DNA from 3 places in the Mesorhizobium sp. M1403 genome. Region 3 is predicted to be linked to each of the others. Evidence: predicted binding sites of a transcription regulator. Region 3 holds the regulator's gene; each other region holds the start of a gene.
What was found. The regulator PhoB, encoded in region 3, activates phosphate uptake and scavenging genes when phosphate is short. The targets are predictions, from matches to a motif close to TGTCATNNANCTGTCAT.
Positions count from the first base shown of each region.

Region 1: a site for PhoB is predicted at 2,426-2,442, ahead of NKH01_RS31495 (PhoX family protein). Genes of this name have one in related genera too.
Region 2: a site for PhoB is predicted at 5,954-5,970, ahead of NKH01_RS10245 (inorganic phosphate transporter). Genes of this name have one in related genera too.

Region 1 is NZ_JAMYKY010000035.1:25,227-35,583, forward strand. Features, by position in the region: gene NKH01_RS31475 (SulP family inorganic anion transporter) at 1-482, opposite strand, end outside; gene NKH01_RS31480 (helix-turn-helix domain-containing protein) at 664-933, opposite strand; gene NKH01_RS31485 (phosphatase PAP2 family protein) at 1,253-1,954, opposite strand; gene NKH01_RS31490 (hypothetical protein) at 1,969-2,307, opposite strand; gene NKH01_RS31495 (PhoX family protein) at 2,510-4,501, shown strand; gene NKH01_RS31500 (GNAT family N-acetyltransferase) at 4,605-5,285, opposite strand; gene NKH01_RS31505 (MarR family winged helix-turn-helix transcriptional regulator) at 5,282-5,773, opposite strand; gene NKH01_RS31510 (ABC transporter permease) at 5,911-6,672, opposite strand; gene NKH01_RS31515 (ABC transporter ATP-binding protein) at 6,687-7,613, opposite strand; gene NKH01_RS31520 (cytochrome ubiquinol oxidase subunit I) at 7,877-9,250, shown strand; gene NKH01_RS31525 (cytochrome d ubiquinol oxidase subunit II) at 9,247-10,251, shown strand; gene NKH01_RS31530 (mechanosensitive ion channel family protein) at 10,353-10,357, shown strand, end outside.
Region 2 is NZ_JAMYKY010000004.1:138,209-148,565, forward strand. Features, by position in the region: gene NKH01_RS10215 (carbonic anhydrase) at 1-70, opposite strand, end outside; gene NKH01_RS10220 (3-hydroxybutyrate dehydrogenase) at 226-1,014, opposite strand; gene NKH01_RS10225 (acetoacetate decarboxylase) at 1,263-2,012, shown strand; partial or broken gene NKH01_RS10230 (patatin-like phospholipase family protein) at 2,122-2,630, shown strand; gene NKH01_RS10235 (DUF3734 domain-containing protein) at 2,802-3,161, shown strand; gene NKH01_RS10240 (transporter) at 3,186-4,211, opposite strand; gene NKH01_RS10245 (inorganic phosphate transporter) at 4,296-5,900, opposite strand; gene NKH01_RS10250 (TetR/AcrR family transcriptional regulator) at 6,021-6,557, opposite strand; gene NKH01_RS10255 (efflux RND transporter periplasmic adaptor subunit) at 6,708-7,985, shown strand; gene NKH01_RS10260 (efflux RND transporter permease subunit) at 7,982-10,357, shown strand, end outside.
Region 3 is NZ_JAMYKY010000017.1:63,068-73,424, forward strand. Features, by position in the region: gene NKH01_RS24030 (hypothetical protein) at 106-276, shown strand; gene NKH01_RS24035 (YMGG-like glycine zipper-containing protein) at 622-867, shown strand; gene NKH01_RS24040 (CHASE domain-containing protein) at 967-2,589, opposite strand; gene NKH01_RS24045 (ATP-binding cassette domain-containing protein) at 2,719-3,519, opposite strand; gene NKH01_RS24050 (sugar ABC transporter permease) at 3,534-4,865, opposite strand; gene xylF (D-xylose ABC transporter substrate-binding protein) at 5,008-6,048, opposite strand; gene NKH01_RS24060 (ROK family protein) at 6,335-7,579, shown strand; gene phoB (phosphate regulon transcriptional regulator PhoB) at 7,589-8,278, opposite strand; gene phoU (phosphate signaling complex protein PhoU) at 8,295-9,002, opposite strand; gene pstB (phosphate ABC transporter ATP-binding protein PstB) at 9,035-9,838, opposite strand; gene pstA (phosphate ABC transporter permease PstA) at 9,835-10,357, opposite strand, start outside.

The sequences.
Region 1 (10,357 bases), on a different contig from region 3:
ACGATCTGGCCGGAGAAGATGATGACGGCGATGCCGGCGGTGAAGCCGACGGTCACCGGATAGGGGATGAACTTGATGTAGGTGCCAAGCCCGAGATAGCCGATGGCAAGCAGGAACAGGCCGGCCATCATCGTCGCCAGCAGCAAGCCGTCGACGCCAATTCGCGCCACCGTCGCAGCCACCAGCACAATGAAGGCGCCGGCCGGGCCGCCGATCTGGAAACGGCTGCCGCCAAGCGCCGAGACCAGGAAGCCGCCAATGATCGAGGTGTAGAGCCCGCGCTCCGGCGTCACGCCTGAAGCAATGGCAATTGCCATCGACAGCGGCAGCGCCACGATGGCGACAGTCAGCCCGGCGATGGCATCCGCCTTGAAGTGCGCGAGCGTATAGCCCTCGCGCAGCACCGTCACCAGCTTCGGCGTGAACAGTTCGGAAAATGTCGGCCGTGCCGGTTGATGCACTGCCCGCCGGGTCTGATCCATCGAGTGCCTTCCCCATGAAACCAAGGAGGCGGCGGGATCGTCGGCAGGACTGTCGGCGGTCGCCGTCGCGACTTGGAGCGGCGTGCGTCCAAATCGACGCACAGGTACGCTCCAACACTTTTGAACCGCGCATTGGACTATCCGAAAATCGATTTCGATTTTCGGCGATGCGGCAGTACCGTCAGCCTTGCGGGTTCTGCGGCGTGACAGGCTTGAGGCGAACGCCCCTGCCGCCACGCTCGCTCGCCTGGTTGTCGCCGATCAGCTCGACCCCGGCCTCTTCAAGGGCCTGGATGACCTTCATCAGCGTATCGACCACGCCCCGGACCACGCCGTCGCTCGCTTCCATGCGCTGAATGGTTGGAAGCGAAACCCCGGCGCGCTCGGCGAGCGTCTTCTGATCGATGCCGGCCAGCGCCCTCGCGGCACGCATCTGCGCGGCAGTGATCATCGGCCATAACGCCCGTCTGAGTCTGCGATATCACGTGTAATACCTTCATTATGATGGTTCAAGCATCATCTTGCATATGTGAAACATGCAGCACTCTTTGCCAGCCGATGCGCTAGCATGCTACAATTTCGGCATCGTTTGGCGGGACATCCATTGCGATCCCGATTTCACAGGCAACGACTCAAAAAGGATGAGCAGGTGAAGATATTCAATGCGTTGGCGACCTCGACAGCCTTGCTGTCGATGGTTTTCCTGCTGGCAGGCTGCGGGTCATGGCCTGATCAACAGGCTGATTTGACCGCAAATCGACTGACATGAGTCAGGTGCCGCCGGCCCGCCCGAGCCATCGCTGCAGGAACCGGGCCGCAAGCCAGCACAGCATCGCCCAGGCAAAGCCGGCGCACCAGCCGGCCAATACGTCGGAGGGCCAGTGGACGCCGAGATAGATGCGGCTGATGCCGACCACCACCGTCGTCAGCACCGCCAGACCGAGCACATAGATCTTCGTTGTCCGCCCGGGCAAAAACCGCGCCGCCATGCTGCCCAGCGTCAAATATGTCACCGCCGACAGCATGGCGTGGCCGCTCGGAAACGAAAGTGATGCCACGTCGGCGAGATGCGAGACCAGATCGGGGCGCGGCCGATCTATATCGAACTTGAGCACGCTTGACAGGACCTGGCCGCCCGCTACCGCGATGAACATGAGAAGCGCCGCGCCTGGCCTGCGGATGAGGAGCAGATAGACGATCATTGCTGCCGTGATCAGCACCAACACGCTGGCGCTGCCGAGGCTGGTGATGTCGCGCATCGCTCCTTCCAGCCACGCCGGTCCGATCGGATTGTCGGGTTGGCCGGCCTTGCGGAAGGCAAGCAGGATTTCGGTATCGAAGGCATGCGGCGTAGTGGCCCGCGCCATCTCCATTAGCTCCTCGAACCCCCACAGCCCGCCGGCAATGATCAGCCCGGCCAGCAGAACCGGGAACTCCAGCCAGTTGCGCAGTCTGCTTGCGGTCTTCTTCATCGGCCCGATCGCAGTTACAGCCTTTGCAGATAGGGCCCGAGCGTGATCAGCGCCACAGCTGCGATAGCAAGCACGATGCCGGTTGCCTGTAAGGCATTGACGCGCTCGCCGAAGAAGACCAGCGCCACCACATTCACCGACACCAGCTGGATCACCGCTGACAGGCTGAACGACACCGACATGCCGAATTCTCGGATCAGCCTCAGCATGATCAGATTGCCGAGCGAATAGAGCGCTAACGTCAGCACGATCTTGCCGAGGCTCGGCGCCAGTCCCCATTGCTTCGCCGCCGTCGCCGCCAGCAGGAAGATCACTGTCGAAATGCAGAGCTGCCCAAGTCCCCAGAAACTCACTTTTTGCTCCTCCCGATGCGGTCCTTACGCGCCTGCCGCAGCTCTTGTTTCCGAAGCGCCGGTCGCGGTCAAGCGGGCCGATGTTGGATACGAAATCGCAGGTGGCAATTAGCCGGCATGTCATCAAACTGTGACCTGCCGGCGATACCGGATTGGCCAGGCAACACGCTCCAGCAATCCATCCAGCCAGAGGCAGGCCCCTATGACCGAACATCGCACCCCTGACGCCCATTTCCGCACCAGCCTGCTCGAGGAAAACGATGGGCCAGGAGCCAATCCCAGCGACAACCGCACCATGGGTGAGATCATCGCCGCGCGGTTCTCGCGCCGCGGCTTCCTCAAGGGCTCGCTTGCCGTCTCGGCCATAGCCGCTACCGTCAGCCCGCTGGCGCTGATCACCGCCGACAACGCCCGCGCCGCCGAAGGCTCCGCCTTCGCTTTCGACGAGCTCGAGGCCGGCATCGACGACAAGCATCACGTCGCACCCGGCTATGACGCCGACGTGCTGCTGCGCTGGGGCGATCCGCTGTTCGCCGATTCGCCGGAATTCGATCCGACAAAACAGTCGGCGGAAGCCCAGGCCAGACAATTCGGCTACAACAATGACTATGTCGGTTATATCCCGATCGACGGCTCGGCCGAGCACGGCCTGCTGGTCGTCAACCACGAATACACCAATCCGCACCTGATGTTTCCGGGCCTCGTCACCATCGTCGATGGCAAAGCCAAGCAGGCGCCTCTCAGCAAGGAACAAGTCGACGTCGAGATGACGGCGCATGGCGGCACCATTGTCGAGATCCGCAAGGAAGCCGGCAAATGGCAGGTCGTTCGCGACGGCAAGCTCAACCGCCGCATCACCTCCAACACCGAGATCGCGCTGTCCGGCCCCGTCGCCGGCCATGACCGAGTCAAGACCAGCGCCGACCCGAGCGGCACGAAAGTTGTCGGCACCGTCAACAACTGCGCCGGCGGCGTCACGCCGTGGGGCACCTATGTCATGGCCGAGGAGAACATCCACGGCTATTTCTCGGGCGAGCTGCCGCAAGGCCACAAGGAAGCCGCCAATTACAAGCGCCTCGGCATTCCCGAAGGTGCTTATGAATGGGCAGCGCATTACGACCGTTTCGACATCGGCAAGGAGCCGAACGAGCCGAACCGCTTTGGCTGGATCGTCGAGGTCGACGTCCAGGATCCGACTTCGGTGCCGAAGAAGCGCACCGCAATGGGCCGCTTCAAGCATGAGGGCGCCGAATCGATCGTCGCCAAGGATGGCCGTGTCGTCTTCTACCTCGGCGACGACGAGCGCTTCGACTATGTCTATAAGTTCGTCACCACAGGCAAGTTCAATCCGGACGACCGCGCCGCCAATATGGATTTGCTCGACGACGGCACCTTGCATGTCGCCAAGTTCGCCGAGGACGGTTCGGTCGAATGGCTGCCGATCGTCTTCGGCCAAGGACCGCTGACGGCGGAGAACGGCTTTGCCAGCCAGGCCGACGTGCTGATCGAGACGCGCCGCGCCGCCGACCTGCTCGGCGCCACCAAGATGGACCGCCCTGAAGACATCCAGCCCAATGCCGCCAACGGCAAGGTCTATGTCATGCTGACCAACAATTCGAAGCGCAAGGCCGATCAGGTCGACGCCGCCAACCCGCGTGCCGAAAATGCCTTTGGCCACATCATCGAGATCGTCGAGGACGGCGGCGATTTTGCCGCCACCAAGGGCAAGTGGGAGGTGCTCTTGAAATGCGGTGATCCCTCGGTTGCGGCAGTCGGCGCCACCTTCTCGACCGCAACCACGGCCAATGGCTGGTTCGGCATGCCGGACAATTGCGCGGTTGATTCGACCGGCCGCCTCTGGGTCGCCACCGACGGTCAGGGTCCGAAGGCCACTGGCCGCACCGACGGTCTGTGGGCGGTCGATACGGAAGGGCCGGCGCGGGCGACCTCAAAACTGTTCTTCCGCGTGCCGATCGGCGCCGAAATGTGTGGTCCCCTGTTTGCGCCGGACGACCAGACCGCTTTCGTTGCCGTCCAGCATCCAGGCGACGGTGGCGAGGACTGGGAGGCTTTCGGCCGTCCGTCCTACTATGAGGATTTGTCGACCCGCTGGCCCGACTTCAAGCCGGACATGCCGGTGCGGCCGGCGGTCGTTGCCATCACCAGGCAAGGTGGTGGCAAGATCGCGGTCTGACACGCAGCAAGGTCTTGCAGTCTCAAGGAAGGATTTCGGCGATACGAAATCCTTCCTTTCCCGATGCGGGATGCATCCATGCTACGCATTATGCGCCGACGAATCATTCGGTGCGCTGAACCACGGCCACATTCATTGTGCTTCGCAACCTGAAGCCAATGGACTCGTACAATCTAATGGCCGTGGCGTTGCTGGCATAGGCGTGGAGATAGGGAACTTCGCCGCGTGCCACTATCCGGTTTGCCACGAATATTGACAACAGCTTGCCCAGGCCACCGCCGCGAAATTCCGGATGTGAGCACACCCCGCTGAGTTCGGTATAGCCAGGTTGCTTCATGCGCTCGCCGGCCATCGCCGCAAGTCTGCCCTCGATTTTCACACCCCAAAAATCGCCCAGGCTCAAGGCTTCGAGCGTGAATGGGCCAGGCTTGGTGACCAACGCCAGAGCCAGCATCTCAGCGGCGTCGTCTCGCGTCAGACGTTGCACGCGCTGGTCGGAGACGATCTGCAACGGCTGCTCGGCAATCATCTGAACCCCGGCTGCGGTCGACGTCGCGGAAAGCCCCGTGGGCAGAGCAATGGCGTCCGCTTGAAGCAGGATCACACTCTCGCCTGGGGAGACAAGCTTTTCAAGTGCCCGCAGGCTTTCCGCGTCGTCCGCGCCAGTGGCGGCGAAAGGAACAATCGACGGCCGATATCGCCTGGCGAGGTTGCCACCTTGCGCGAAGGCCTGATGTCGCGTCTGAAGCGCGCTCCAGATCGGGCGGTCAAGCAGGTGTTTCATTGCACGGCATCTCTCGGTTTTGGTGCACGACGGTCGAGAGGAGCCGCGGCGAGGCCGTCCTCGATGGCGGCCAACTGATCGAGAAGCGGCCCCGAAAGATCCGCGCACAGATCCGCGACGGCGTTCTCGATGCGCGACCAGACCTCGCGCTTTGCGACATCGACCAGCCGCCGGCCGTCCCTGGTGAGGGAGACGACCCTGCGCCGCTGGTCATCGATCGACGGACTGACCTCGAGCAATCCCAACTCGGTGAGAAGCGAGACGCTTCGCGTTACGCCTGGCTGCGCGATGCCAAGGGATTGCGCCAGTTCCCCGACAGGCAGGGGGCCTAGCCTGTCGAGCGCGGCCAGCAGTGGGTACTGGCTCGCCTGAACCGGAACATCCAGCCGGTCGAGAAGGCGCTGCGCCTCCGCTTGCAGTTGCTCGCCTATACGCTTCATCCTGCTGCCCAGGCACAGGAAGCCAAGCGATCGTATGACGTCTTCCATAGGCCAATCCGCCTCGCGATAAATCATAACATGATATATAACAAAACATGAAGGTCAAGGGGCTATCGTCGCAGGGGCTGCACTCAGTGCTGTTTCCGTTGATCGATAAGGCTGCTTTGCCTGGCAAGGCCAATCGATCAGTTGCGCAGCCGGTAGCCGGTTCTGAAGATCCAGGCGACGATCGCTATGCAGACAAGCAGGAAGACCACCGTCATGCCGAGGCTGACGCCGACCGAAACGTCGGATTTGCCGTAGAAGCTCCAGCGGAAGCCGCTAACCAGGTAGACCACCGGGTTGAACAGCGTCACCGTGCGCCAGATGCCGGGCAGCATGTTGATCGAATAGAAGCTGCCGCCGAGGAAGGTCAGCGGTGTGATGATCAGCAGCGGCACCAGCTGCAGCTGCTCGAAGCTTCTTGCCCAGATGCCGATGATGAAGCCGAACAGGCTGAAGGTCACGGCCGTCAGCACCAGGAAAGCGAGCATCCAGAACGGATGCTCGATCGTCAGCGGCACGAACAGCGAGGCCGTCGCCAAAATGATCAGGCCAAGCACGATCGACTTTGTCGCCGCACCTCCGACATAGGCAATGACGATCTCCAGATAGGACACCGGCGCCGACAGCAATTCGTAGATCGAGCCGACGAATTTCGGAAAGTAGATGGCGAAGGAGGCGTTGGAGATCGACTGCGTCAGCAGCGACAGCATGATCAGCCCCGGCACGATGAAGGCGCCGTAGCTGATGCCGTCGATCTCGGTGATGCGCGAGCCGATGGCCGAGCCGAAGACTACGAAATAGAGCGACGTCGAAATGACCGGCGAAACGATGCTCTGCAGCACAGTGCGAAGGGCGCGCGCCATCTCCACCCGATAGATCGCCCATACCGCATGAAGGTTCATGGCCGCGCGCGGGTTCATGCCTGTTTCCTCACCAGATTGACGAAGATCTCCTCGAGCGAGCTGTTTTCCGTATCGATGTCGCGGAACTGGATGCCGGCCGCCTCGAGCTCGCGGATCAGCGAGGCGACGCCCGGCCGTTCGCTCTGGTTGTCATAGGTATAGGTCAGCTGCCCGCCATCGGGCGAAAGCTCCAACGCGTAGTGCGAAAAAGCATCGGGAACGGTGGCCAACGGGCTGCGCAGTTCCAGCACAAGCCGTTTGCGGCCAAGCTTGCGCATCAGCTCGGCCTTGTCCTCGACCAGCACGATCTCGCCGCGGTTGATGACGCCGACGCGATCGGCCATCGCCTCGGCTTCTTCGATGTAGTGCGTGGTCAGGATGATGGTGACGCCGTCTTCGCGCAGCCGGCGCACCATCGCCCACATGTCCTGGCGCAGCTCGACATCGACGCCGGCGGTCGGTTCGTCGAGGAACAGGATTCGCGGCTCGTGCGACAACGCCTTGGCGATCATCAGCCGGCGTTTCATGCCGCCGGACAGCGTGATCGCCTTGGCGTCCTTCTTGTCCCAGAGCGACAGGTCGCGCAGCACTTTTTCGACGAACGCCTTGTCCGCCGGCTTGCCGAACAGGCCGCGGCTGTAATTGACCGTCGCCCACACGCTCTCGAAGGCATCGATGGTCAGTTCCTGCGGCACCAGCCCGATCAGGCCGCGCGCAGCGCGGTAGTCGCGGTTGATGTCATGGCCGTCGACCGTGACGGTGCCCGACGAGCGGTTGACGATGCCGCAGACGATCGAGATCAGCGTCGTCTTGCCGGCGCCGTTCGGCCCCAGCAGCGCAAATATCTCGCCGCGCACGATATCGAGATTGATCTCCTTCAACGCCTTGAAGCCGGTGGCGTAGGTCTTCGTGACCCCGGAAATCGAGATGATCGGCTGCATGGCTGAAAACGGCTGCTTGAAACAGAGTTGTTGATTTAATCCGCTGAATGTCGGTGCGCAAATCCGGATGTCAATGGCGCTCCTGACAGTTCTGGACATCGAGGTTCGCCGGAATAGGCAACACCCGCCTGGTCGTCCAGCAAAATTCCACGCAAAAGCAGATTAACCGGCACTGCGGCGTTCCGCCTCGCGGCGGGACGCCGCTTTGACCGCCCGGCGCATGAAGCCTATCCTTGTACAAACAAGCAGCAGCTGGAGCCGCCATGGACCCGCTCATCCTGTCGCGCATACAGTTCGGCGCGAACATCTCGTTCCACATCCTGTTCCCGGCGATCACCATCGCGCTCGGCTGGGTGCTGCTGTTCTTCAAGCTCCGCTACAACGCGACAGGCGACTCCGCCTGGATGCGCGCTTATTTCACCTGGGTTAAGGTATTCGCGCTGTCCTTCGCCATGGGCGTGGTTTCCGGCGTCACCATGAGTTTTCAGTTCGGCACCAACTGGCCGGGCTATATGGAGACGGTCGGCAACATCGCCGGCCCGCTGCTGGCTTACGAGATCCTGACGGCCTTTTTCCTCGAGGCGGCGTTCCTCGGCATCATGCTGTTCGGCTTCCGCCGCGTCTCAAACCGCGTCCACACGCTGGCGACGGTGCTGGTAGCCGGCGGCACCACTCTGTCCGCCTTCTGGATCATCGCCCTCAATTCGTGGATGCAGACGCCGGCCGGCTTCGAAATTCGCGATGGTGTTGCGCACGCCACCGACTGGTGGGCCGTTGTCTTCAATCCGTCCATGCCCTACCGGCTCGTTCATATGCTGCTTGCTTCGGGGCTGACCGTCTCGTTCCTGATCGCTGGCCTGTCGGCGCTGCGCTATCTCTACGGCGATCGCTCGGAATCGATGTGGAAGGCGCTGCGCACCGGTGTCTTCGCCGCCGCGATCCTGATCCCGATCCAGATCTTTGCCGGCGACCAGCACGGCCTCAACACGCTTGAACATCAGCCGCAGAAGATCGCCGCCATGGAGGCCAACTGGAACACCGGTCCCAACGTGCCGCTGGTGCTGTTTGCGCTTCCCGACGAAGCGGCCAAGGAGAACAGGTTCGAGCTCACCATTCCCGACGGCGCCAGCCTCATCCTCAGGCACAGCGCCGGCGGCATCGTACCGGGGCTGAACGATTATGCCGGCAACCATCCTCCGGTGTTTCCGGTGTTCTGGGGCTTTCGCATCATGGTCGGCACCGGCCTGTTGATGCTCGCCGTCTCCTGGTCGGCGGCCTTCTTCCTCAAGCGCCGCCACAGCCTGCCTAAGCCGCTGGCGCTGGTCATGGTGCCGATGGCGCTGTCCGGCTGGCTGGCGACGCTGGCCGGCTGGTACACCACCGAGATCGGCCGCCAGCCCTGGCTGGTCACCGGCGTGCTGCGTACCGCCGATGCTGTCGGCCCGGTCGCCGGCAGCCATGTCGCGCTGTCGCTCGCGGTCTATCTCATCCTCTACGTGCTGCTGCTGATCGCCTATCTCGGCGTGTTGGTGCATCTGGCATTGAAGGCGGCGAAGGATGGTGACACCTCGCCGCTGCCGGGCGTCATGAACAGGCCGCTGTCGCAGCCGGTTGCGCAACCGGGAGAAACATCATGAGCTTCGACTGGCCGACCCTGTTACCTCTGATCTTCGCCGGCCTGATGGGCCTAGCCATCCTGATCTACGTCATCCTCGACGGCTTCGATCTCGGCATCGGCATCCTGTTCGCGGCAGCCGAAGACACCGAACAGGATACGATGATCGCCGCCATCGGCCCGTTCTGGGACGCCAACGAGACCTGGCTGGTGCTGGCGGTCGGCCTGCTGCTGGTCGCCTTCCCATTGGCGCACGGCACCATCCTGACCGCGCTCTACATTCCGGTTTTCGTGCTGCTGGTCGGCTTGATCCTGCGCGGCGTCGCCTTCGATTTCCGCGCCAAGGTGCCGGCCGGCAGGAAGCACCGCTGGAACCGCATCTTCTTCCTCGGTTCGGTCATCGCGTCGCTGGCGCAGGGCTATATGCTCGGCGTCTATGTGCTCGGCCTCGACGTCGGCCCTGGCGGCATGGCTTTCGGGGCGCTGGTGGCGCTCTGCCTTGCCGCCGCCTACGCGGCGATGGGCGCGGCCTGGGTCATCTACAAGACGGAAGGCGACTTGCAGAAGAAAGCGGTGCTGTGGCTGCGCACGGCACTGGTGCTGACCGCGCTCGGCATGGTTGCAGTATCACTGGCCACGCCCTTTGCCAGCGCGCGCATCTTCGACAAATGGTTCGTCTGGCCGGCCATGCTCTATTTGTCGCCGTTGCCGATCCTGTCGGCAGTGCTGTTCCTGTGGCTGTGGCGCCAGACCTTTCATCTGCCGAAGCCCGACGATCGCCACGCGCTGCTCCCGTTCCTCACATTGGCCGCGATCTTCACGCTTGGCTTTGCCGGGCTCGCCTGGTCGTTCTACCCCTTCGTCGTGCCCGACCGGCTGACCATCTGGCAGGCTGCTTCGGCACCCGAAAGCCTGGCCGTCATCCTGGTCGGGACAGTCGTCGTGCTGCCGATCATCATCTTCTATTCGTTCTTTGCCTACCGCGTGTTCGGCGGCAAGGCGACGGATCTGACCTATGACTGACCGGCTTCGCCGGCGCCGGCCGAAACAGAATATTCATCTTCAAGCGGAATAACCCTCTCTGGCCGGCCCAGCAGAATCGCCGGCAGAAGAAGGGCAACAGAATGAC
Region 2 (10,357 bases), on a different contig from region 3:
TTTCGGTGAGATAGCGGCCACTCATGAAATTGCGGTAGCCGGTGAGAAGATGCTCGGGAAGGTGGGGCATGGGCAGCGGCGGGAGCCTTTCCGGGTTAAAGGCACGGTTCAATCCCGAAAGGCTCTAGCGCATCGGCCCGAAAATCGGAACCGATTTTCGGAGGCGCGGAGACGCAGGTTCAAAGCATTGCAGCGTACTTTGTAGGCAGGCTCTCTCCAGAGTGCCTATTGCGCCGTCCACCCGCCATCCATCGGCAAGGTTGTGCCGGTGATCTGCTTGGCCGCATCCGAGCACAGGAACAGCGCCAGTGCCGCAAGCTCCTCGACGGTGACGAATTCTTTGGTCGGCTGGGCCGCGAGCAGCACGTCGTGCTTGACCTGTTCCTCGGTCATGCCGCGTGCCTTCATGGTGTCGGGGATCTGCTTTTCGACCAGCGGCGTCCAGACATAACCAGGTGCGATCGCATTGACGGTGATGCCGGCTTGCGCTGTCTCCAACGCCACTGTCTTTGTCAGGCCAGATATGCCGTGCTTGGCCGCCACATAGGCGGACTTGAAGGGCGAGGCGACCAGCGCATGTGCCGACGCGGTGTTGATGATGCGGCCCCATTTGCGCGCCTTCATGCCGGCCAGCGCCGCCTTGATGGCATAGAAGGCCGCAAGCAAATTGATGCGGATGATGGCTTCCCATTTTTCGTCGGGAAATTCCTCGATCGGCGCGACATGCTGGATGCCGGCATTGTTGACCAGGATGTCGAGGCTGCCGAAGGCTTCCTCGGCCTCGCGGACCATGGCAGTCACCGCCGCGCCGTCCATCATGTTGGCGCTGGAGTAGCGGCACTGGACGCCGAAATCGGCTTCGATGCCGGCGCGCTCCTGTTCGATGGCGGCCGCATCGCCGAGACCGTTGATGGTGATGTTGGCGCCTTCGGCGGCAAGGGCGCGGGCAATCGCCAGACCGATGCCGCTGGTCGAGCCGGTGACGAGGGCGTTCTTGGAAGACAGGAAACCCATGATGATCTCGCGAAAGGTAGGAGGGAACGGCGATGCTGGTGTGCGTCGCAGCATGACCATGCCATCGCCGTGTGTCGGCGCGATTACAGCGCTGTGGCAGTCCAACGGCCTTCAGCTGCTGGCGGCAGGCTGACACGGCGTTGTCATGGTGCCGTGCAAGATAACCGGTGCGCACTCGCGCGGTCATTCCTGCAGTACATGGGGGAGCAGCTTGGAAAATCGCCGATGTCGTGAAGCGCGCCTATGCCATGCCGCTCACCAACCCGTCCTTCCCGCCCGGGCCCTACCGTTTCTTCGACCGCGAATACGTCATCATCACCTATCGTACGACGCGCGAAGCCCTCGAGGCCGTCGTGCCGGCGCCGCTGGAAATCGACGAGCCGCTGGTCAAATACGAGTTCATCCGCATGCCGGATTCTACCGGCTTCGGCGATTATACCGAGACCGGGCAGGTCATCCCGGTCCGCTTCCAGGGCCAGCATGGCACCTATGTCCACTCGATGTTTCTTGACGACGATGCACCGATTGCCGGCGGACGCGAGCTCTGGGGCTTTCCCAAGAAGCTTGCCAGCCCGAAGATCGTGCATGAGGGCGAGGTGGTTGTCGGCACCTTGCATTACGGCAGCGTTCTGTGCGCCACCGGCACGATGGGCTACAAGCACAGGCCGGCCGATCACGGCCAGATTCTCGCCTCGCTCGCGGCGCCCAATTTCCTGATCAAGATCATCCCGCATGTCGACGGCACGCCGCGCATTTGCGAGTTGGTGCGCTATCACCTCACCGACGTGACGTTGAAGGAGGCCTGGACAGCGCCGGCGGCGCTCGATCTCAGGCCCCATGTCATGGCCGACGTGGCGCGGTTGCCAGTGCTCGAGATCGTCTCGGCGGTTCACTTCATCGCCGACCTGACGCTCGGCCTTGGCGAGGTGGTTTACGACTATCTCGCCGGACGCGAGCGGTCAGTCAGTCCAAATCTGGAGGCATTCAGCCGTGCTTGAACGCAACACCAAGAGGGCCGTCGCCACCATCGAGGAAATCTCGGCGCAGTACGACCGCGTCGCGCTGGTGTTCCAGGGCGGCGGTGCGCTGGGCGCCTACCAGGCCGGGGTGTACCAGGCGTTGGCCGATGCCGGCTGCGAACCGACCTGGTTCTCCGGCGTCTCGATCGGCGCGATTAATGCAGCGATCATAGCCGGCAACGAGCCGAGCCGCCGGCTGCAGCGGCTCGAGCAGTTCTGGCAGACCATTTCCGGCCGCAAGATCTGGGCCTATACGCCCGAGGGCGACGTCTACCGGGACATCCGCAACCGCACCAGCTCGTGGATGACGATGACGATGGGCCAGCCCGGCTTTTTCAAGCCGCGCCATCCCAATCCGTGGTTCGAGCAGCCAGGCGCCGAGGGCGCTACCAGCTTCTACGACACCGCCGAGCTTAAAGAGACGCTGGAGAGCCTGATCGATTTCGACGTGCTCAATGACGGCAAGAAGCGGCTCAGCGTCGGCGCGGTCATGTCAGGACCGGCAATTTCGTCTATTTCGACACCGAGAAGGTGCGCATCGGGCCGGAGCACATCATGGCAAGCGGCGCGCTGCCGCCGGCCTTCCCGTCGATCCGCATCGAAGGTGAGCATTATTGGGACGGCGGCATCGTCTCCAACACGCCGCTGCAATATTTACTCGACCAGGAAGAGGACCGCAGTTCGCTGGTGTTTCAGGTCGATTTGTTCAGCGCCCGCGGCGCCTTGCCGCGCGGCATGGCCGATGTTTTGTCACGGCACAAGGACATCATGTATTCAAGCCGCACACGCCAGAATACCGACAACTTCCAGCGCATCCATGCGCTGAAGATGAAGCTGCTCGATGCGCTGAAGCGCGTCCCCGTCGAGTTACTGAAAGAAGGGGAGCAGGAATTGATCGCGGACTATTCGGATGCCGGCGTGGTCAACATCGTCCACCTGATCTACCAGCATAAAGGCTATGAGGGGCACGCCAAGGATTACGAATTCTCGGGCACCTCGATGCGCGAGCATTGGGAGATGGGGCTGGAAGACACGCAGCGGACGCTGCGCCATCGCCAATGGCTGACACTGCCGACCAATGTCGAGGGCGTCGCCATCCACGACCTGCACCGCGAAGATCCGACTTAAAGCGCGCCGCGCGCTTGACCGGCCTCAGAACCGCAGTTTGGCGCCGGCGCGCAGCAAAAGCCAGTAGAACAGGCCGGTCGCGCCGACCGCGAGCAGCATCGCCAGGATGAAGCCGCTGGGGCTGTCGGTGAATGGCAGCCCGCCGGTGTTCATGCCGAATATGCCGACGATCAGGGTGCCCGGCAAAAGCAGTGCGCTCATCACTGCCAGCGCCTTGAGGCTGCGGTTCGATTCGTCGGCAAGCTCGGCCGCAAGCTCCTCCTGCAGCAGCCTTGCCCGGTCGTTGATCATGACGACCTCGCGGTCGAGCCGTTCCAGGCGGGCAGCAAGCCGGCGCAGAACTTCATGTGCGCCGGCGGAAAGGTTCCAGGCGGAACGGTCTTCATCCTGGAAAAGTGCTGCCAGGGCCGAGATCGGCCGATGCAAGGATACGGCAAGGCGGCGCACATCCTTCAGCTGTCGTCTTTCGTCGGCAAGCCGCTCGGTCACGAGATGGTCCTCGACCGCATCGAGCCGCTTCGTCGCCGCGGCGAGCCGCAGGCTGGTGGTCTTGCAAAAAGCCATGACCAGCGTTTCGAACAGCTCGAATGCTGTGGCGGGCCGCAGCCCCGCGGCAAGGGCGGTGTGCACTTCCTCCACCGCCGCCAGCGGATGGCGGCGGCCGGTGACCAGCAGCCGCTCCGAGACCGCAAAATGCAATCTGCCGATGGTCGTCGACTGATGGGCGATCTCGCCATGCAGGTCGGCGGAAATGCCGTGGACGACCCCATTCTCATACGCCAGCACCAGGCTGTCCTCATGTCCTTCGAGGATTGCATGAGCCGACGCCGGCAGCGCGCAGGCATGGCTGACCCAGGAATGGGCGCGCCGGTCGACAAGGTCGACATGCAGCCAGACCCAGCCGTCCAGTGAGGCCAGCGCGGCCTCTATGTCCCGGGGCGCCAGCGATTCGGGAGCTTTGCCGGGAGCGGCATGATAGGCCCAGACCAGCCCGGGGGCATGATGCTGGTCGTCCGCGGCAAGCAATGTCAGATGCGATGCGTCATTCATGGCCGCCGCCGAGACAATGCACGTTCAGGATCCGGGCGGCGCCGGAGCCGGCGCCGCGACATTCTGGCCAAGTCCTATCCCCGCTCAGAATATCTGGCGGAAGATGACGAACAGCACGAAGGCAAGACAGATGGAGACCGGAAGGGTCAGTATCCAGGCCATCAGCATGTTGCGCACTGTCGACCATTGCAGGCCCGAGCCGTTCGCCGCCATGGTGCCGGCAACGCCCGACGACAGCACATGGGTGGTCGAGACCGGCAGGCCGAGATAGTCGGCCGATGCGATGGTCGCCATTGCAACAAGCTCTGCGGACGCACCCTGGCCGTAGGTCAGATGGCTTTTGCCGATCTTCTCGCCGACGGTGACGACGATGCGCTTCCAGCCGACCATGGTGCCGAGGCCGAGCGCCAGCGCGATGGCGACCTTGACCCAGAGCGGGATGAACTTCGTCGCGTTGTCGACCGCCTTGTGATAGGTCGTCACCGCCTTCAGGTCGTCGGCCTCCATCGGCAGCAGCTTCTTCTTGTCGATCAGTTTCAGCGCTTCACCGATAAGATAGATGTTGTTGCGGGCGTTGCTGACCAGCGTTGTCGGCAGCTTTTCCACGGACGGATAGGGCGACAACATTGCGCTAGTGTCGTGGATGAAGCTCTGCAGGGCAGGCGTGGTCTCGTCCTTCCAGGTCTTGGTGCGAACGGCGTCACCGACCACGGTTGCCGCGTCGGTCACGGCGACGCCGGGCTTGACGTATTTGCCGAGTACCGTTTCGACCTGCGTCGCTGCGGACTTGTAAGCTTCGAGATAGTTCACGTCCGGTGTGCGGTTGAGCGCGAAGGCGGTCGGCACCACGCCGATCAGGATGAGCATGATGAGGCCCATGCCCTTTTGCCCGTCATTGGAGCCGTGGGCAAAGCTGACGCCGGTGCAGGTGAAGATGAGCAGCGCCCGGATCCACAGCGGCGGCGGAGCGCTCGACTTCGGCGCCTCGTAAAGCTCGCGGTTCCTGACCAGCAGCTTCATCACCAGAAGCAGCAGCCCAGCCAGGCAAAACCCGACCAGCGGCGAGATCAGAAGCGACAGGCCGACATTGCTTGCCTGCGACCAGTCGATGCCGCTGGTGATGGAACCGGCCGGCGCCGTGAACTGGTTGGCGAGGCCGACGCCGATGATCGAACCGATCAGCGTGTGCGAGCTCGAGGCAGGCAGGCCGAGATACCAGGTTCCGAGGTTCCACATGATCGCTGCGACCAGCAGCGCAAAGACCATGGCCAGCCCGGAGCTCGATCCGACCTGAAGGATCAGTTCGACCGGTAACAGCGAAATGATGCCGAAGGCGACCGCCCCGCTGGCGGTGAGCACGCCGAGGAAGTTGAAAAAGCCGGACCACATCACTGCAAGCTCGGCCGGCATGGAATGGGTGTAGATCACCGTTGCCACCGCATTGGCGGTGTCGTGAAAACCGTTGACGAATTCGAAGCCGAGCGCGATCAGCAGCGCCAGGCCAAGCAGGATCCACGGCACCGCGACGGTGCTGGTCAGGTCCTGGCTGAGCGCGTAGCCGACATAGGCAAGGCCGCCCAGGATGATGACGGCGAAGGCCGGCAGAAACCATTTGCCGGTGCTGTTCGGCCGGTCGAGCGGATGCTCCGGCCTTGGAATTCCTGCTTCGCTGGAAACAATATCGACCATACCCCACTCCTCTTGCATTGCAGCAAAGAATGGGAGGACGCTAGGTCGGCACAATGAAGCCTGTGTGACAGCAGGGCACTTTGAGATTGGAGTAGATAGTGCTGGACGGGGGGTCCGGATCTATTCCGCGATCTCAAGCAGGGTCGATATCAGCAGCCGGCGCTCGTCGGCGGAGAGAATGTCCGAACCGAACAGGTTCATGCTGCGAAGCCCTTCGATGGCGAGATAGCAGACCAGCAGCGCCTTGAGATTCGGCGTCTCCTGCTTCAGCCGCTCGAACACTTGCCGCCTGAACGATTTTATCGGCGTCAGGAAATCGGGATCCTCGGCAATCGCCGAAAATATCCAGGATGCCGACGGTTTCGACTCCTCGGCATGCTCGGCCGAAAGCCTGATATAGGCCGCAAGCGGGCTTTCGCCGCTGACGCCGTTGGTGCGGGCGGCCTCAAGCGCCTGTTGGAACGCGCTGAGGTAATCCTCCACCAGCGCCTGCATCAATTTCGCCTTGGTCGGGAAATTGTAGAGAAGACCACCCTTCGACACGCCGGCACGGCTGGCGACCGCATCCAGCGACAGACTGCCAGGACCCGTCTCTCGCGCCACGTCGGCGGCGGCGGCGAGGATCTTCTCGCGCGAATTTGTTCTGCGGGCCTTCATCAATCGTTCCCCATTCATTAGCTTAGGCGGAATTGACAAGACCGTCCAGACGGTACAGTAAGATTGCCGTCATTTGAAATTGGGACCACTCACAGGTATGTGTTCCGGTCGTCCGACCGTTATGCTGGGCCATGGCCGAGGGGACTGTTCGTGATCAAGCGCTTCATCATCGCCTTCATTCTGCTCGTGCTGGTGTGCGGCGGCATCGTCGGTTTCAACCTGTTTCACGACATGGCGACCAAACAGTTCTTCGCCACCATGAAGCCGCCTGCCGCGACCGTGTCGACGGTCATCGTCAAACCGATGTCCTGGACACCAGGCATCGAAGCTATCGGCACTGTCAGTGCCGTACGCGGCGTCGACCTGACGGTCGAAACCGCCGGCATCGTCAAGGACATCCTGTTTCATGCCAATCAGAAGGTCGCCGCCAACGCCGTCCTGCTGCAGCTCGACGATAAAGTCGAGCGAGCCGATCTCGTGGCGTCAAGGGCGCAAGCCACATCCGACCAGACGACACTGATGCGCGCTCTTGAGCTGCAGAAGCGCGGGGTCGGCACCGACGCTACGCTCGACACCGCGCAGGCAGCGGCATCGGTGTCCGCCGCGCAGGTAAACAAGCTGCAAGCGGTGCTCGACCAAAAGCAGTTGACGGCCCCCTTCAAGGGTACCGTCGGTATTCCGAAAATCGACCTTGGCCAGTATCTCACACCCGGCACCGCTGTGGTGACCTTGCAGGACTTGGATACGATGCGTGTCGATTTCACCGTGCCGGAGCAGCAGCTTCCGCAGCTGAAGATCGGACAGACGGTGCGGCTGGGCGTCGGCGGCGGCGACATGCCGTTCGCCGGTAGCATCCGCGGTATCGATCCGAAGATCGACCCGACCAGCCGGCTGGTGACGGTGAGGGCGGAGGTCGGCAATCCCGAAGGCAAGCTGACGCCGGGCCAGTTCGTCCAGGTGCGCGTCGAACTGCCCGAGGAGAACAACGTGCTGGCGCTGCCGCAGACGGCACTGACTTCCAGCCTGTACGGCGACTTCGTCTTCGTGGTGCGCCCGGCCAAATCCGCCGAAGCCAACGGGGCGGCTCCCGAGGCGAACCCGGAAGAAAAGCCGGCTGCAGGTGCTGCCAAGCCCGCAGCCGAAGCACCCGCCGCAAAACCCGAAGAAAAGCCGGCCGCTACCCCAGCCAAACCGGCAGCGGAAGCCAAACCGGCAGCGGAAGAACCGAAGCCGCAGCTCGTGCTCGCCCAGGTGTTCGTCAAGCCAGGCCGCCACAACGCCGGCCTGGTCGAGATCCTGGAAGGCATCCAGCCCGGCGACGAAGTCGTTACCGCCGGCCAGAACCGGCTCTCCAACGGCATGTCCGTTGCCGTCGACAACACGATCGATCCGAGCAAGCCGGGGAACCAGCAGGCAGCCCAGCAATGAGCTTTTCCGACCTCTTCATCCGCCGCCCGGTTCTTTCGACCGTGCTTGCCTGCATGATCCTGCTTCTGGGTTTTCAGGGCATCTTCAACCTTTCGATCCGGCAGTATCCAGAGGTTGAAGAAACGGCCATCACGATCACCACGGCCTATCCCGGCGCCAGCGCCGACCTGATCCAGGGGTTCATTTCCGCGCCGATCGCGCGTGCTGTCGCTTCGACCGAAAACATCGATTATGTCACGTCGTCGAGCCGGCCGTCATCCAGCACCGTGACAGTGCAGATGAAGCTCGGCTCCGACCCCGACGTCGCGCTGAACGAAGTCTTGTCGAAGGTTCAGAGCGTTCGCGGCGATCTGCCGGACGAAACCAAAGACCCGGTGATCGTCAAGGGCACCGGCCAGCAGTTCGCGATGATGTACATCTCGATGCAGAACCCGAACATGACGCCGGAACAGCTCACCGAATATATCGAGCGCGTCGTGCGGCCGCGTATCTCGACGGTCGAAGGTGTTGCCGACGTGCAGATTTTCGGCGCCGCCGAATATTCGATGCGTGTCTGGATCGACCCGATCAAACTGGCGGCGCGCGGCGTGACGGCGGCGGAAGTGCTGACGGCCATCAACGAATCGAATTTCCTCTCCGCGCCCGGCGATACCGAAAACGAATATGTGGCTTCCTCGATCACGGTTCGCTCGACCCTGCAGACGCCGGAGGCTTTCGCTGCCCTTCCGCTCCGCTCGAAAGACGGCAATGTGGTGAGACTGCGTGACGTGGCCCGCGTCGAGCTCGCCGCGGTGAACACCGACACCAGGGTCACCTTCAACGGCAAGCCCGGCATCTTTCTCGCCATCTTTCCGACGCCGGCCGCCAATCCGCTGACCACCGCGGCGGCGATCCACAAGATTGTGCCGACCATCCAGGAGACGCTGCCGCTCGGCATGACGATCGAGATTGTCTATGATTCGACCGAGCAGATCAGCGCGTCGATCGAGGAGGTGTTCAAGACCATCGGCGAGGCGGTCGCCATCGTCATCGTCGTTATCCTGCTCTTCCTCGGCTCGTTCCGCTCGGTGCTGATGCCGATCGTGACCATTCCGCTGTCGCTGATCGGCGTCTGTTTCCTGCTGTTTTCTTTGGGTTATTCGATCAACCTCTTATCGTTGCTGGCCATGGTGCTGGCGATCGGGCTGGTTGTTGACGATGCCATCGTGGTGGTGGAAAACATCCACCGCCACATGGAGGAAGACGGCTTGTCGCCGATGCAGGCGGCCTTCAACGGCATGCGGGAGATCTCGTCCGCCGTCGTTGCCATGACGATAACGCTGGCCGCGGTGTTCGCGCCGCTGGCCTTCACCGGCGGCCTGACAGGCGCACTGTTTCGCGAATTCGCGGTGACGCTTGCCGGCTCGGTGGTCCTTTCGGGTGTCGTCGCCCTCACCATCACACCGATGATGTCGGCACGTATCCTGAGGTCCGGCTCGCACAGCCGCTTCCAGCGCATTGTCGACAATACGTTCGGGCGCGTCGAACACGTCTATGAGCGGCTGGTCACCGGCTCGCTGAAATATCGCCCGGTGACGCTGATGATCGTCCTCGCGCTGGTCGCCACCACCGGCTTCATGTTCACCAAGACCTCGAGCGAACTGGCGCCGGAAGAAGACCAGGGCTTCTTGCTGTCTATTGTCAACGCGCCACGCTATGCGACGTCGGACTACACCGAGACTTATGTGAACCAGATTCTCGGGCTGGTGAATGATATCCCCGAAACCAGGGCGCGGTTCTCCGCCGTCGCGTTCCAAGGCCCGACGAACAGCGCTTTCGTCGGCTTCGCGTTCAAGGACTGGGCCGAGCGCGCGCGCAGCTCGAAGGAACTTCAGGAAGACATCACTGCCCGCCTTGCCAAGGTGGCAGGCGTCGAGGCTTTCGTCTTCGCGCCGCCGACGCTGCCCGGCTCCGGCGGCGGCCTGCCAATCACAATGGTGGTGCGCTCGACCGGCGAGGCCTCCCAGGTGTACGAGGCGGCCGAGAACATCAAGAACAAGGCGCAGGCCTCCGGTCGCTTCCTCGCCGTGCAGAATTCGATGTCCTACGACGCGCCGGAAGTGACGGTGACGATCGACCGCGATCGCGCCGCGGCACTCAACCTGCCGATCGCCGATATCGGCCGGACGCTGACCCTGTTGGTCGGTGGCGCCGAGGTGGCGCAATTCGACCGCGAATCCAACAGTTACGACATCATCCCGCAGGTACCGCAGCAATTCCGCGACAATCCCGAAAAGCTGGGGGAGTATTTCGTGCGCAGCGTGTCGGGCGAGATGGTGCCGCTCTCGGCGGTGGTGAAGATCTCGACCAACGCGTCGCCGGCGGCAATCGAG
Region 3 (10,357 bases):
ATCACCCCGCCTTAACCGACTGTTCACCATAAAGTCCGATCCTGTCCGAACGTGCCGATTCAGCGGACATTGATTGAGTTTGGCACAATATGAAAGGAATGGGCCTTGACGGCTGCCGACTTGAACAGACTGGAACAGGCCGCTCGCGTCTCGATGGGCGGTTTTCAGGATCCCGACGTGTCCGCAGCGCCCGCGCCTCGTGCTTTGCCCCTTCGCTTCGCCGCCTTTGCGCTTATGGCCGCGATCGTCCTGACCGCCGCGTCCCAGTTGATCTGATCGAGCTCGCCTCTGCTTGATTCCTTTGAAACCGCGGCCGAGTGCACGGCGGCGCGCCCCCGTTCGCGGTCATCGACCGGCAGGGCCAAGCCCAACATGTCGGCGCCAAATGTCTTGCCGTCGATCCTGCGCTCGAGGACGGCTATGACAGGATTGTCTGGAATGTGCATCCCGACGCCACGCTCGATGCGTCCTTGGAGATTTCCGAGTTCGTGGTAGCATCGAACGGCGCACGTCCGAAAAGACTATCTTAATCAACAATGAAATCGTGCGCGCAGAGGCCGCACTTTCATGCTAGATGGCGGCTGGAGCTTGTTAAAGTGAGGACAAAGTGAGGATGACTCCATGCGGAAGATGATTATTGCCATGGTTGCCGTGGTTGCGGTCAGCGGCTGCACCACCACGGAAGAGAACGTGGGTATCGGCACTGTGGGCGGCGCGCTTATTGGTGGCGCTGTCGGCGGCGGCAAGGGCGCTTTGATCGGCGCTGGCGCTGGTGCGATTGGCGGTCTGCTGGTTCGCCGCCTGCAAAATGGCTACTGCCAATACAGAGATCGTCACGGCCGGATCTACACAGCTCGCTGCAACTAGTTTCGAGCTCCAGGCGAACAGCAAACGCGGAGGCAGACCACCTGTCTCCGCGTTTGCACTTCCAAAGCGCTGTCGCGATGCGGCTCACGAGACGGCGTTTCAAGCCGGCAGCGGAACCTTGATTTCCACGTTCAAGCCGTTTTCGTGAAAATCGCGCCTGATTGTGCCACGCAACTCGCGTGTGACGTTGAGATCGATCAGTCTGGTGCCGAAACCGCTCTTCGCCGGTGTCTCGAGCTTCCTCTGCCCGGCCTCGCGCCAGTTGAGAGCCAATGTCCGGGCTCCGCCGCGGCCTTCGAGCGACCAGTCGACCTTGAGCGCACCGACTGAATTGCCGGTTTCGCCATGCTTCAGCGCATTCGTCGCCAGTTCGTGAAAGACGAGGCCGAGTGCCTGCGTCGTCTTTTCGTCGAGAAGAACCTCCGGTCCCGACAACAGCCCTTCAGGAAGCTCGCTTCCGAACACCTGGCCAAGCTCGATGCGCAGCAGGTCGCCGAGATCGGCTTTCTGCCAGCGTGAGCGCGTCAGCATGTCCTGGGAAGCCGCCATCGCCTGCAGCCGAGCCGAAAATGATGCCGAGAACTCTTGGACGTCGGCGGTGTGCGATGCTGTCTGGCGCGCGATTGCCAGCACCCGCGTGATCGAGTTCTTGATGCGATGCTTCATCTCCTGCAGCATCAGGTCTTTTTCCAGCAGGCTCTTTTCGGTCGTTTCGTGAAGCAGCGAGACCGCCTCATAGGCCCGCTCCTGATAGCGGGCCACCAGCGCGATGGCGCCCGCAAGCAGTAGCCCAAACAATCCGAGCATCACCGGAATGGCACGCGAGGAAGGTTGCGAGAAAGCACTTGTCGGCCTGAACAGGACGACCCACGGCCGACCGGCAACGGTGATCTTGCGGGTGATCAGCAGCCTGTCGCCAAGGGCTGAAACAGGCGGCGTTTCCGACTGGAACAGCAGGTTGTCACTGTTCACAGCGCCGTCATAGATTTCGGTGTTGACCGGCAACAGAGGTGCCCGGCTGAGCGCAGCCTGGAACAGGTCCCGGGAGCGGAAGGCCGCATAGAGGAAGCCGGCAGTCGAAGATCTCGATGCGTTGACGGCGTCCGGCGCGGTTTCGACATTGAGCCGGACGAAGACGAGGAACCCGGTGAAGGTCTGCGCGGCACCCGTATCCTTGCCGAGCTGCACGAGCCCGCTGGCGTGCAGCTGGTCGTCGACCATCGCCTTTTCGATCGCCTCGCGCCGCACCGGCCCGGTGAACATATCATAACCGATGCTGGATTTATTGGACGGGTCCAGCGGCTCGAACAGCACGATGGGCGTACGCCACGGCAAGTTCGTGTCGGGATAGATCGGATGGCTTGCGCCGTGATCGTGCAGGATATCGCGCTCGACCGCCGCCTCGTTTCCAGTTTTCGCCAGGCGGAGGAAGCCGATGCCGCGCAGGCCGGCGAAATTATTGTCGATGTCGAGCGCGTTGAAGAAAGCCTTGAACTCGCCTTGCGAGATACCGCCATTGCGCGCATCGAACAATGCCCGGGTTGAGCGCAGCAGCGACAGGTCCAGGTCGATGCGGCTTTCGATCCGGTTAAGCGCGTCGTCCGCCGTCGCCTCGAATTTTATACGGGCGGCTTCCTGGGTGGCAAAATAGGCAAAACCCGCCATCGTCAGGCTGATCAGCGCGACGGCGATGAAAGCTACGGTCGGAAAGAGTTTCTTCAATTGCTGATACGTCCCGTGGACGGTTCGGCATCTTTATGGGCAACTCCCGACGCCAACACAATGGCGAGGCCAAAGCATGGTGACTGCTGGCACATTTTGGCGACTTGTGATTAGCCGGCTAATTCTCGTTCAGGCCGCGATCTTCAGGGCGCCCGGCCCTGGGATGGCGCCGGGCGGGCACTTGCCGAGGATGATCATGCCGAGCACCTCGTCCTGGGTGACATCGGTCGTGCGCGCCGTGCCGACAACCCGACCGTTCTTCATGACGCAGACGCGGTCGGCAAGCTCGAACACGTCATGGATGTCATGGCTGATCAGGAAGATGCCAATCCCGTCCGCCTTGAGCTGCCTGACCAGTTCGCCGACCTGCGCCGTCTCCTGCGGCCCGAGTGCCGCCGTCGGCTCGTCCATGATCAGGATGCGGGCGTTGAACAGGATGGCGCGGGCGATCGCAACCGACTGCCGCTGGCCGCCCGAAAGCTTTACCACCGGTTCCTTGAAGCGCTGGAAACGCGGATTGAGCCTGCCCATCACCTTGCGCGCTTCGGCCTCCATGGCGACATCGTCGAGCGTTCCCCAGCCGGTCATCAGCTCGCGGCCGAGAAACAGGTTGGCGGCCGCATCGACATTGTCGGCCAGCGCCAGTGTCTGGTAGATCGTCTCGATGCCGTACTTCTTGGCGTCGCGCGGATTGGAGATCGAAGCCTCCTCGCCGTTGACGAAAATCTGGCCCGCATCACGCTTGTAGGCGCCGGACAGGATTTTTATCAACGTCGATTTTCCGGCACCGTTATGGCCGAGCAAAGCCATCACCTCGCCCGGGAAAAGATCGACCGAGGCGTCGTCGACGGCGCGAATGCCGCCGAAGGCGATCGAAATGTTGCGCATCTCGATCAGCGGCGTGCCCGTGGGAGCGGTCCTGTCTGCCATGCTCGTTCTCCTCACTAGACCCGTTTGCGATAGACGGTATCGAGCCACACCGCGACCACCAGCACGGCGCCGACAACGATGCTCTGCAGCGGCGAATCGATGCCGAGCAGCACCATGCCGGATTGCAGCGATTGCATCAAAAGCGCGCCGAGCATGGCGCCGAGCACCGTGCCGGAGCCGCCGGCGAGCGACGTGCCGCCGATCACGGCCGCCGCGATGACCAGCAGCTCGTCCAGGGTCCCCAGCGCATTAGTCGACGCGTTGAGGCGCGCCGATGCGATCGCCGCACTGATCGCGGCCAGCACGCCCATGATCATGAACACCTTCATGGTGACCCAGCGTGTGTTGATGCCGGCGAGTTCGGCCGCTTCCGGATTGCCGCCTATGGCAAAGACATAGCGGCCGAAACGGGTGCGTCTGGTGATGAAGGTCATGACGATGCCCGCGGCCACGGCCATCAGCACAGGTATGGCGATGCCGTGGGCGATGAACAACCCGCCCTCGGGAACGGTGATGCCGTTCTGCTGGGCATATTGGCGTACGATGCCGACCGGCCAAGGATAGGAATTGGCGATCCACACGGCGCCGAGGATGGCGGCGCAGGCTATCACGCCGAGCAAGCTTTCCGCCCAGACAGGGCGCAGCGGAAAGTTGAAGCGCTTGCGCTGCGAGCGGCCGTTGAAGAGCATGAAGGCAACGGCCGCGCAGGCGAGGACACCGACGATCCAGCTCCAGGTGGCGCCGATCGAGCCCCGTGGTCCGCCGCCCATCAGCTGGAAGGTCCTGTCCAGCGGCGCAACGGTGCGCCCGCTGGTGATCAGCCATGCCATGCCGCGCCAGACCAGCAATCCGCCGAGCGTCACGATAAAGGCAGGAACCTGGAGATAGGCGATGATGAAACCCTGAAACGCTCCGATAGCCAGGCCGAGCACCAGGCCGGCGGCCAGTGCGATGACCCACAGCCAGGGGCTGCCAAGCTGAAATCCCATGATGCGGACGAGGAATTCGGCCTGCGCCACGCCCATCACCATGCCGATCACGCCTTCCACGGAGCCGACGGAAAGATCGATGTTGCGCATCACGATGACCAGCACCATGCCGGTCGCCATGATCGCCACCGACGAGGTCTGCACCGAAAGGTTCCAGAGATTGCGCGGCGTCAGGAAGAGCCCGCCCGACAGTATGTGGATCCCGACCCAGATGACCAGCAGCGCGCCGACCATGCCGAGCATGCGCGTGTCGAGTTCGGTTGCCTTGAGAAATCGGGCAACGACGCCGAGCTCCGATTCCCGCGCCCGGTCTGCCGTCGAGCTGTCGACCGGCGTGTTGGAAGTCGTGTCGGTCATGATGTTTCTCCCGCCGGGTTGCCGTCTGCCGCGGATGCCGGAAGCAGCCTAGAAGTTATCCGCCGGAAGCGGAAAAACAATTCTTTCTTGAAAAAACGCCGCGGCAAGCGGCCGCGGCGTTCGGACTTCTCGGAAACTCGGATCAGTTGCAGACCGGAACAGCGCCCGCCGCCACGCCCGCGCAGACCTCTTCTTTCTTGATCCAGCCGGCGTCGATGACGACGTTGAGGTTGTCCTTGGTGATGGCGACCGGGGTCAGGAACAGGGACTTTACGGTGTTGCCGCCGGGCGTGGTGAAATCCTTCACGCCGGCAATGTCGGTCATCTGCTTGCCGTCGGCCAATTGCGAGGCGATCTCGGCGGCGTTCTTGCCGAGCTCGCGCGCGTCCTTCCACACCGAGACCGTCTGTGTGCCGAGCGCGATGCGATTCAGCGCGGCGTGGTCGCCGTCCTGGCCCGAGACCGGAACCGATCCAGCCAACCCTTGCGCCGTCAGTGCGGCGACGACGCCGCCGGCAGTGCCGTCGTTAGCGGCGACCACCGCATCGACCTTGTTGTCGTTCGCGGTCAGGAACTGTTCCATGTTCTTCTGGGCGTTGGCCGGCAGCCAGCCGTCGGTATAGGCCTCGCCGACATTCTTGATCTTGCCGCTGTCGATGGCGTCCTTCAGCACTTCCATCGAACCGGCAAAAAGGAAATCGGCATTCGGATCGGCGCCCGAGCCCTTGATGAAGACATAGTTGCCTTCCGGCTTCACCTTGAACACGTCGCGGGCCTGCATGCGGCCGACTTCCTTGTTGTCGAAGGTCAGGTAAAAGACGTCCTTGTTCTCGATCAGCCGGTCGTAGCCGACAACCGGAATACCTTCGTCCAGCGCCTTCTGCACGGCCGGCCCTATCGCCGAGGCGTCCTGCGCCAGGATGATCAGTGCGTTGGCGCCCTGCGAGATCAGGCTCTCGACGTCGGTGAGCTGCTTGCCGGGGTTGGACTGTGCGTCGGCGGAAATATACTTGTCGCCTGCGGCCTCGATGGCCGCCTTCATTGCGGCTTCGTCGGTCTTCCAGCGCTCTTCCTGGAAGTTCGACCAGGAAACGCCGATGACCTTGTCCTTAGCCTGCGCCACCGACGCAAGCGCCAGCGTCATGGCGACACCCGCCAGAATGGCGGTCGTGAATTTCTTCATCATATCCTCCCTGCGCCGCGTACGGCGTGACCAATTGGCCCCAAAGGCCAGCTTAGAGGCGCTAATTTTTTCGAGCCTCGAAAAAATACTGGCCCGATCTCCCGCTGCTGTCAACATCGATTCTGATGGATTTTGATGTTGCTGCGAGTTTTTTCGAGCTTCGGAATAAACGATGACAGCGCCACCTGCATCTGACACTATTTGCCTCATCTGACACTATTTGTCGGCATTACCGACGGCTTCCGGTTCATGAGCGGCCGCGGCAAACCGGGAGGAAAGCAAAACGATGTCGGTCGGAATCCGCCATGACGATTTGCGCCGGCGCAACCGGGCGATGGTGATCTCGGCCGTGCGCCGGGCCGGCCAGCCATCGCGTACGGAGATCGCCGCAACCACCGGCCTCAGCCATTCGACCATATCGGCGATCTCCTCCGACCTGATACGGGAAGGCATCCTCGCCGAGAGCAAGGCAAGCGAACCCGTTTCGTTGAAACGCGGTCGTCCGCAGGTCGGCCTCGCCCTCAATCCGGAAGCGGCGGCGGTGCTGACCGTGGTGTTGTCGCTGAATTTCCTGTCGGCCGCCATCATCGACTATGCGGGGCAGGTGGTCGCCGAGGAACAGCGCCGGCTGGACACGCTGACCATGCCGCGCGACGAACTGATCCGCGAATGCATGGCCATCGTCCGGCGCCGGCTGGACGATCCAGATCTTGACGTCCGCAGTGTCGCCCGCATCGCCCTGGCGATTCAGGGAATTACCGACTCCCCTGCACGCGCCATGCTGTGGTCGCCGATCACGCCGCAGACGGACATCGCCTTTGCCGACATGCTGGAAGATGAATTCGGCATCCCGGCCACGGTGGAGAACGACTGCAATATGATGGCGGTGGCTTTGCGCTGGCGCGATCCGGATCGCTATCGCGACGACTTCATCGCCATCCTGCTTTCGCACGGCATCGGCATGGGGCTGGTGTTGAAGGGCGAGCTGTTCACCGGCACGCATTCCTCGGGCGGCGAGTTTGGCCACATGATCCATCGTCCGGGCGGCGCGCTCTGCCGTTGCGGGCGGCGCGGCTGCATCGAGGCCTATGCCGGCAATTACGCCATCTGGCGCAACGCCACGCAGATGAGCGAAGACAGCCAACCGGTCGCCGACGTCAGCGACGCCGACATGCGCGCGCTGGCGGTTCGGGCGCGCGAGAAGGACGGGCCGGAACGCGAAGCCTACCGCAAGGCCGGCGAAGCGCTGGGTTTCGGTCTCGGCTCGCTGTTCGCGCTGATCGATCCGGCACCGGTCGCAATGGTCGGCGCCAGTGCCGCCGCCTTTGATCTGATCGAGCCGGCCTTGCGGAAGGCCATCGCCCAGACCGCCGGCGGCCAGCATTCGGGCTCGATCTCCTTCGATACCGAGCCGAACGAATTGCCGCTGATCCGCGAAGGCTGTGCAATGCGGGCGTTAAGCTTCGTCGACCAGCAGATTTTCGCGCCGGGCGCGCAAATGAGGCCCGGCGTCAGAAAGAACGTAGCCTGACTGGGCGGGTCAATCTTCCCTGATCGCGTAGCCGGCACCGCGGATGGTGCGGATGACATCAGGCATGCGGCCGTTGTTGACGGCTTTGCGCAGCCGCCCGACATGCACGTCGACGGTGCGTTCGTCGATATAGATCGTCTCGCCCCAGACATTATCGAGTAACTGGCTGCGCGAGAAGACGCGGCCCGGATGCCGCATCATGAATTCGAGCAGCCGGAATTCGGTCGGCCCGAGCCGGATCTCGGTCTTCTTGCGATACACCCTGTGCGATTCGCGATCGAGCACGATGTCGCCGACCTTCAGCACGCTGGACAGCACTTCCGGCTTGGCGCGGCGCAGCAGCGCCTTGACCCTGGCCATGAATTCCGGTGTCGAAAACGGTTTGACCAGATAGTCGTCGGCGCCGGTCGAAAGACCGCGTACCCGGTCGCTCTCCTCGCCGCGCGCGGTCAGCATGATGATCGGCAGCCGTTCGGTTTCGGGGCGCACCCGCAACCGGCGGCAGAGCTCGATGCCGGAAACCGCTGGTATCATCCAGTCGAGCACCAGAAGATCGGGCACATTCTCCTGCAAACGGATCTCGGCTTCGTCGCCGCGTGTCACCACCTCGACCTGGTAGCCTTCGGATTCGAGATTGTAGCGGAGCAGCACACCCAACGGCTCCTCGTCCTCCACCACCATTATGCGTGGTGCGATCATCGGCTGGGCACCCCCATCATGTCGCCGGTGCGGACATTGTCGTTTCGTCTTGCTTCGGACGATTGACCGGCAATTGCTCGCCGGTCAGCACATAATACGCATTTTCGGCGATGTTGGTGACATGGTCGCCGATCCGCTCCAGATTCTTGGCGCAGAACAGCAGATGCGTGCAAGCGGTGATGTTGCGCGGGTCTTCCATCATGTAGGTCAACAGTTCGCGGAACACCGACGTATATTTGACGTCGATGCGCTCGTCGGCGGCGCGTAGCTTGGCCAACGCGGCCGCATCGCCTGCAGCATACTCCTCGATGACGCCCTGCACCTGGATGAGCACCAGCTGCGCCATCGCATCGATGGAATGCGATAGGTCGCGCGGTGTGACGCTAAGGCCGACCGCACTCACACGCTTGGCGATATTCTTGGCAAGGTCGCCGATGCGTTCGAGATCGCCGGCCATGCGGATCGCCCCGACGACATGGCGCAGATCGTGGGCCATCGGCTGGCGCTTGGCGATCAGGGTGATGGCGCGGTCGTCCAGTTCGCGTTGACGCGCATCCATGATGGCATCGTCGGAAACGACGCGTTGCGCCAGCACGTTGTCAGAATTCAACAGGGCCTTGGTCGCCCCGCCGACCATCGAACCGGCGAGGTCGGCCATGTCGCGGATCAGCTTGCTGATCTGCTCGAGATCCTCGTCGAAAGAAGCGACTGTGTGTTCGCCCATGGTCCTGTCCTTATATGCATGATCGGAACGGCTCAGCCGAAGCGGCCGGTGATGTAATCCTGCGTGCGCTTCTCGCGGGGCGACGTAAAGATCTTCTCGGTCCGGTCGAACTCGACCAGTTCACCCAGATACATGAAGGCGGTCTGGCGCGACACGCGCGCCGCCTGCTGCATGTTGTGGGTGACGATGACGATCGTGTAATCGGCTTGCAACTCGTCTATCAGCTCCTCGATCTTGGCGGTCGACAGCGGGTCGAGTGCCGAAGCCGGCTCATCGAGCAGAATGACTTCCGGCTTCACCGCCACGGTGCGGGCAATGCAAAGCCGCTGCTGCTGGCCGCCTGACAGGCTCAAGCCGCTGGCGTTGAGCTTGTCCTTGACCTCGCCCCACAGCGCGGCCCGCTTCAACGCTTGTTCGACGCGGCCGTCCATTTCGGACTTGCCGAGATTCTCATAGAGCCTGACCCCGAAGGCGATGTTCTCGTAGATCGACATAGGGAACGGCGTCGGCTTCTGGAACACCATGCCGATCTTGGTCCTCAGGAGATTGAGATCCTGCGAGCGGTCGAGAATGTTCTTGCCGTCGAGCAGCACCTGGCCCTCGGCTGTCTGCTTCGGGTAGAGTTCGTAGATGCGGTTGAACACACGCAGCAGCGTCGATTTCCCGCAGCCCGAAGGGCCGATGAAGGCAGTGACGCTGCGCTCGGGCAGCGACAAGGTGATGTCCTTCAACGCCTTGCTCTGGCCGTAGTAGAAGTTGAGGTTCTTGACCTCGATCTTCGTCTTCTCGGCGACCGTTTCGGTCATCGTCATGTCCGGGGACAACATCTGTGTCATCTGTCCTCTCTGCGTCCGGTAAGGCTGCGGGCGAGGATGCTCAAGCCCAGAACCGTCAGGGTGATTATGAGTGCGCCGGTCCACGCCAGTTGCTGCCATTCCTCGTAAGGGCTGAGAGCGAACTGGAAGATGGTCACCGGCAGGCTGGCCATCGGCGCGTTGATATTGCTGCTCCAGAACTGGTTGTTGAGCGCGGTGAAGAGCAGCGGCGCCGTCTCGCCGGAAATGCGTGCTATCGCCAGCAATATGCCGGTGACGATGCCGGACAATGCGGCGCGGTAGGCGACCGAACGGATCACCACCCAACGCGGCGCGCCGATCGCGGCACCGGCTTCACGCAACGCGTTCGGCACCAGGTTGAGCATGTCTTCAGTGGTGCGCACGACCACCGGAATGACCAGGATGGCAAGCGCAACGGCGCCGGCTATGGCCGAGAAATGCCCCATTGGCCGCACCATCAACTCATAGACGAACAAGCCGATGATGATCGAGGGCGCCGACAACAGGATGTCGTTGATG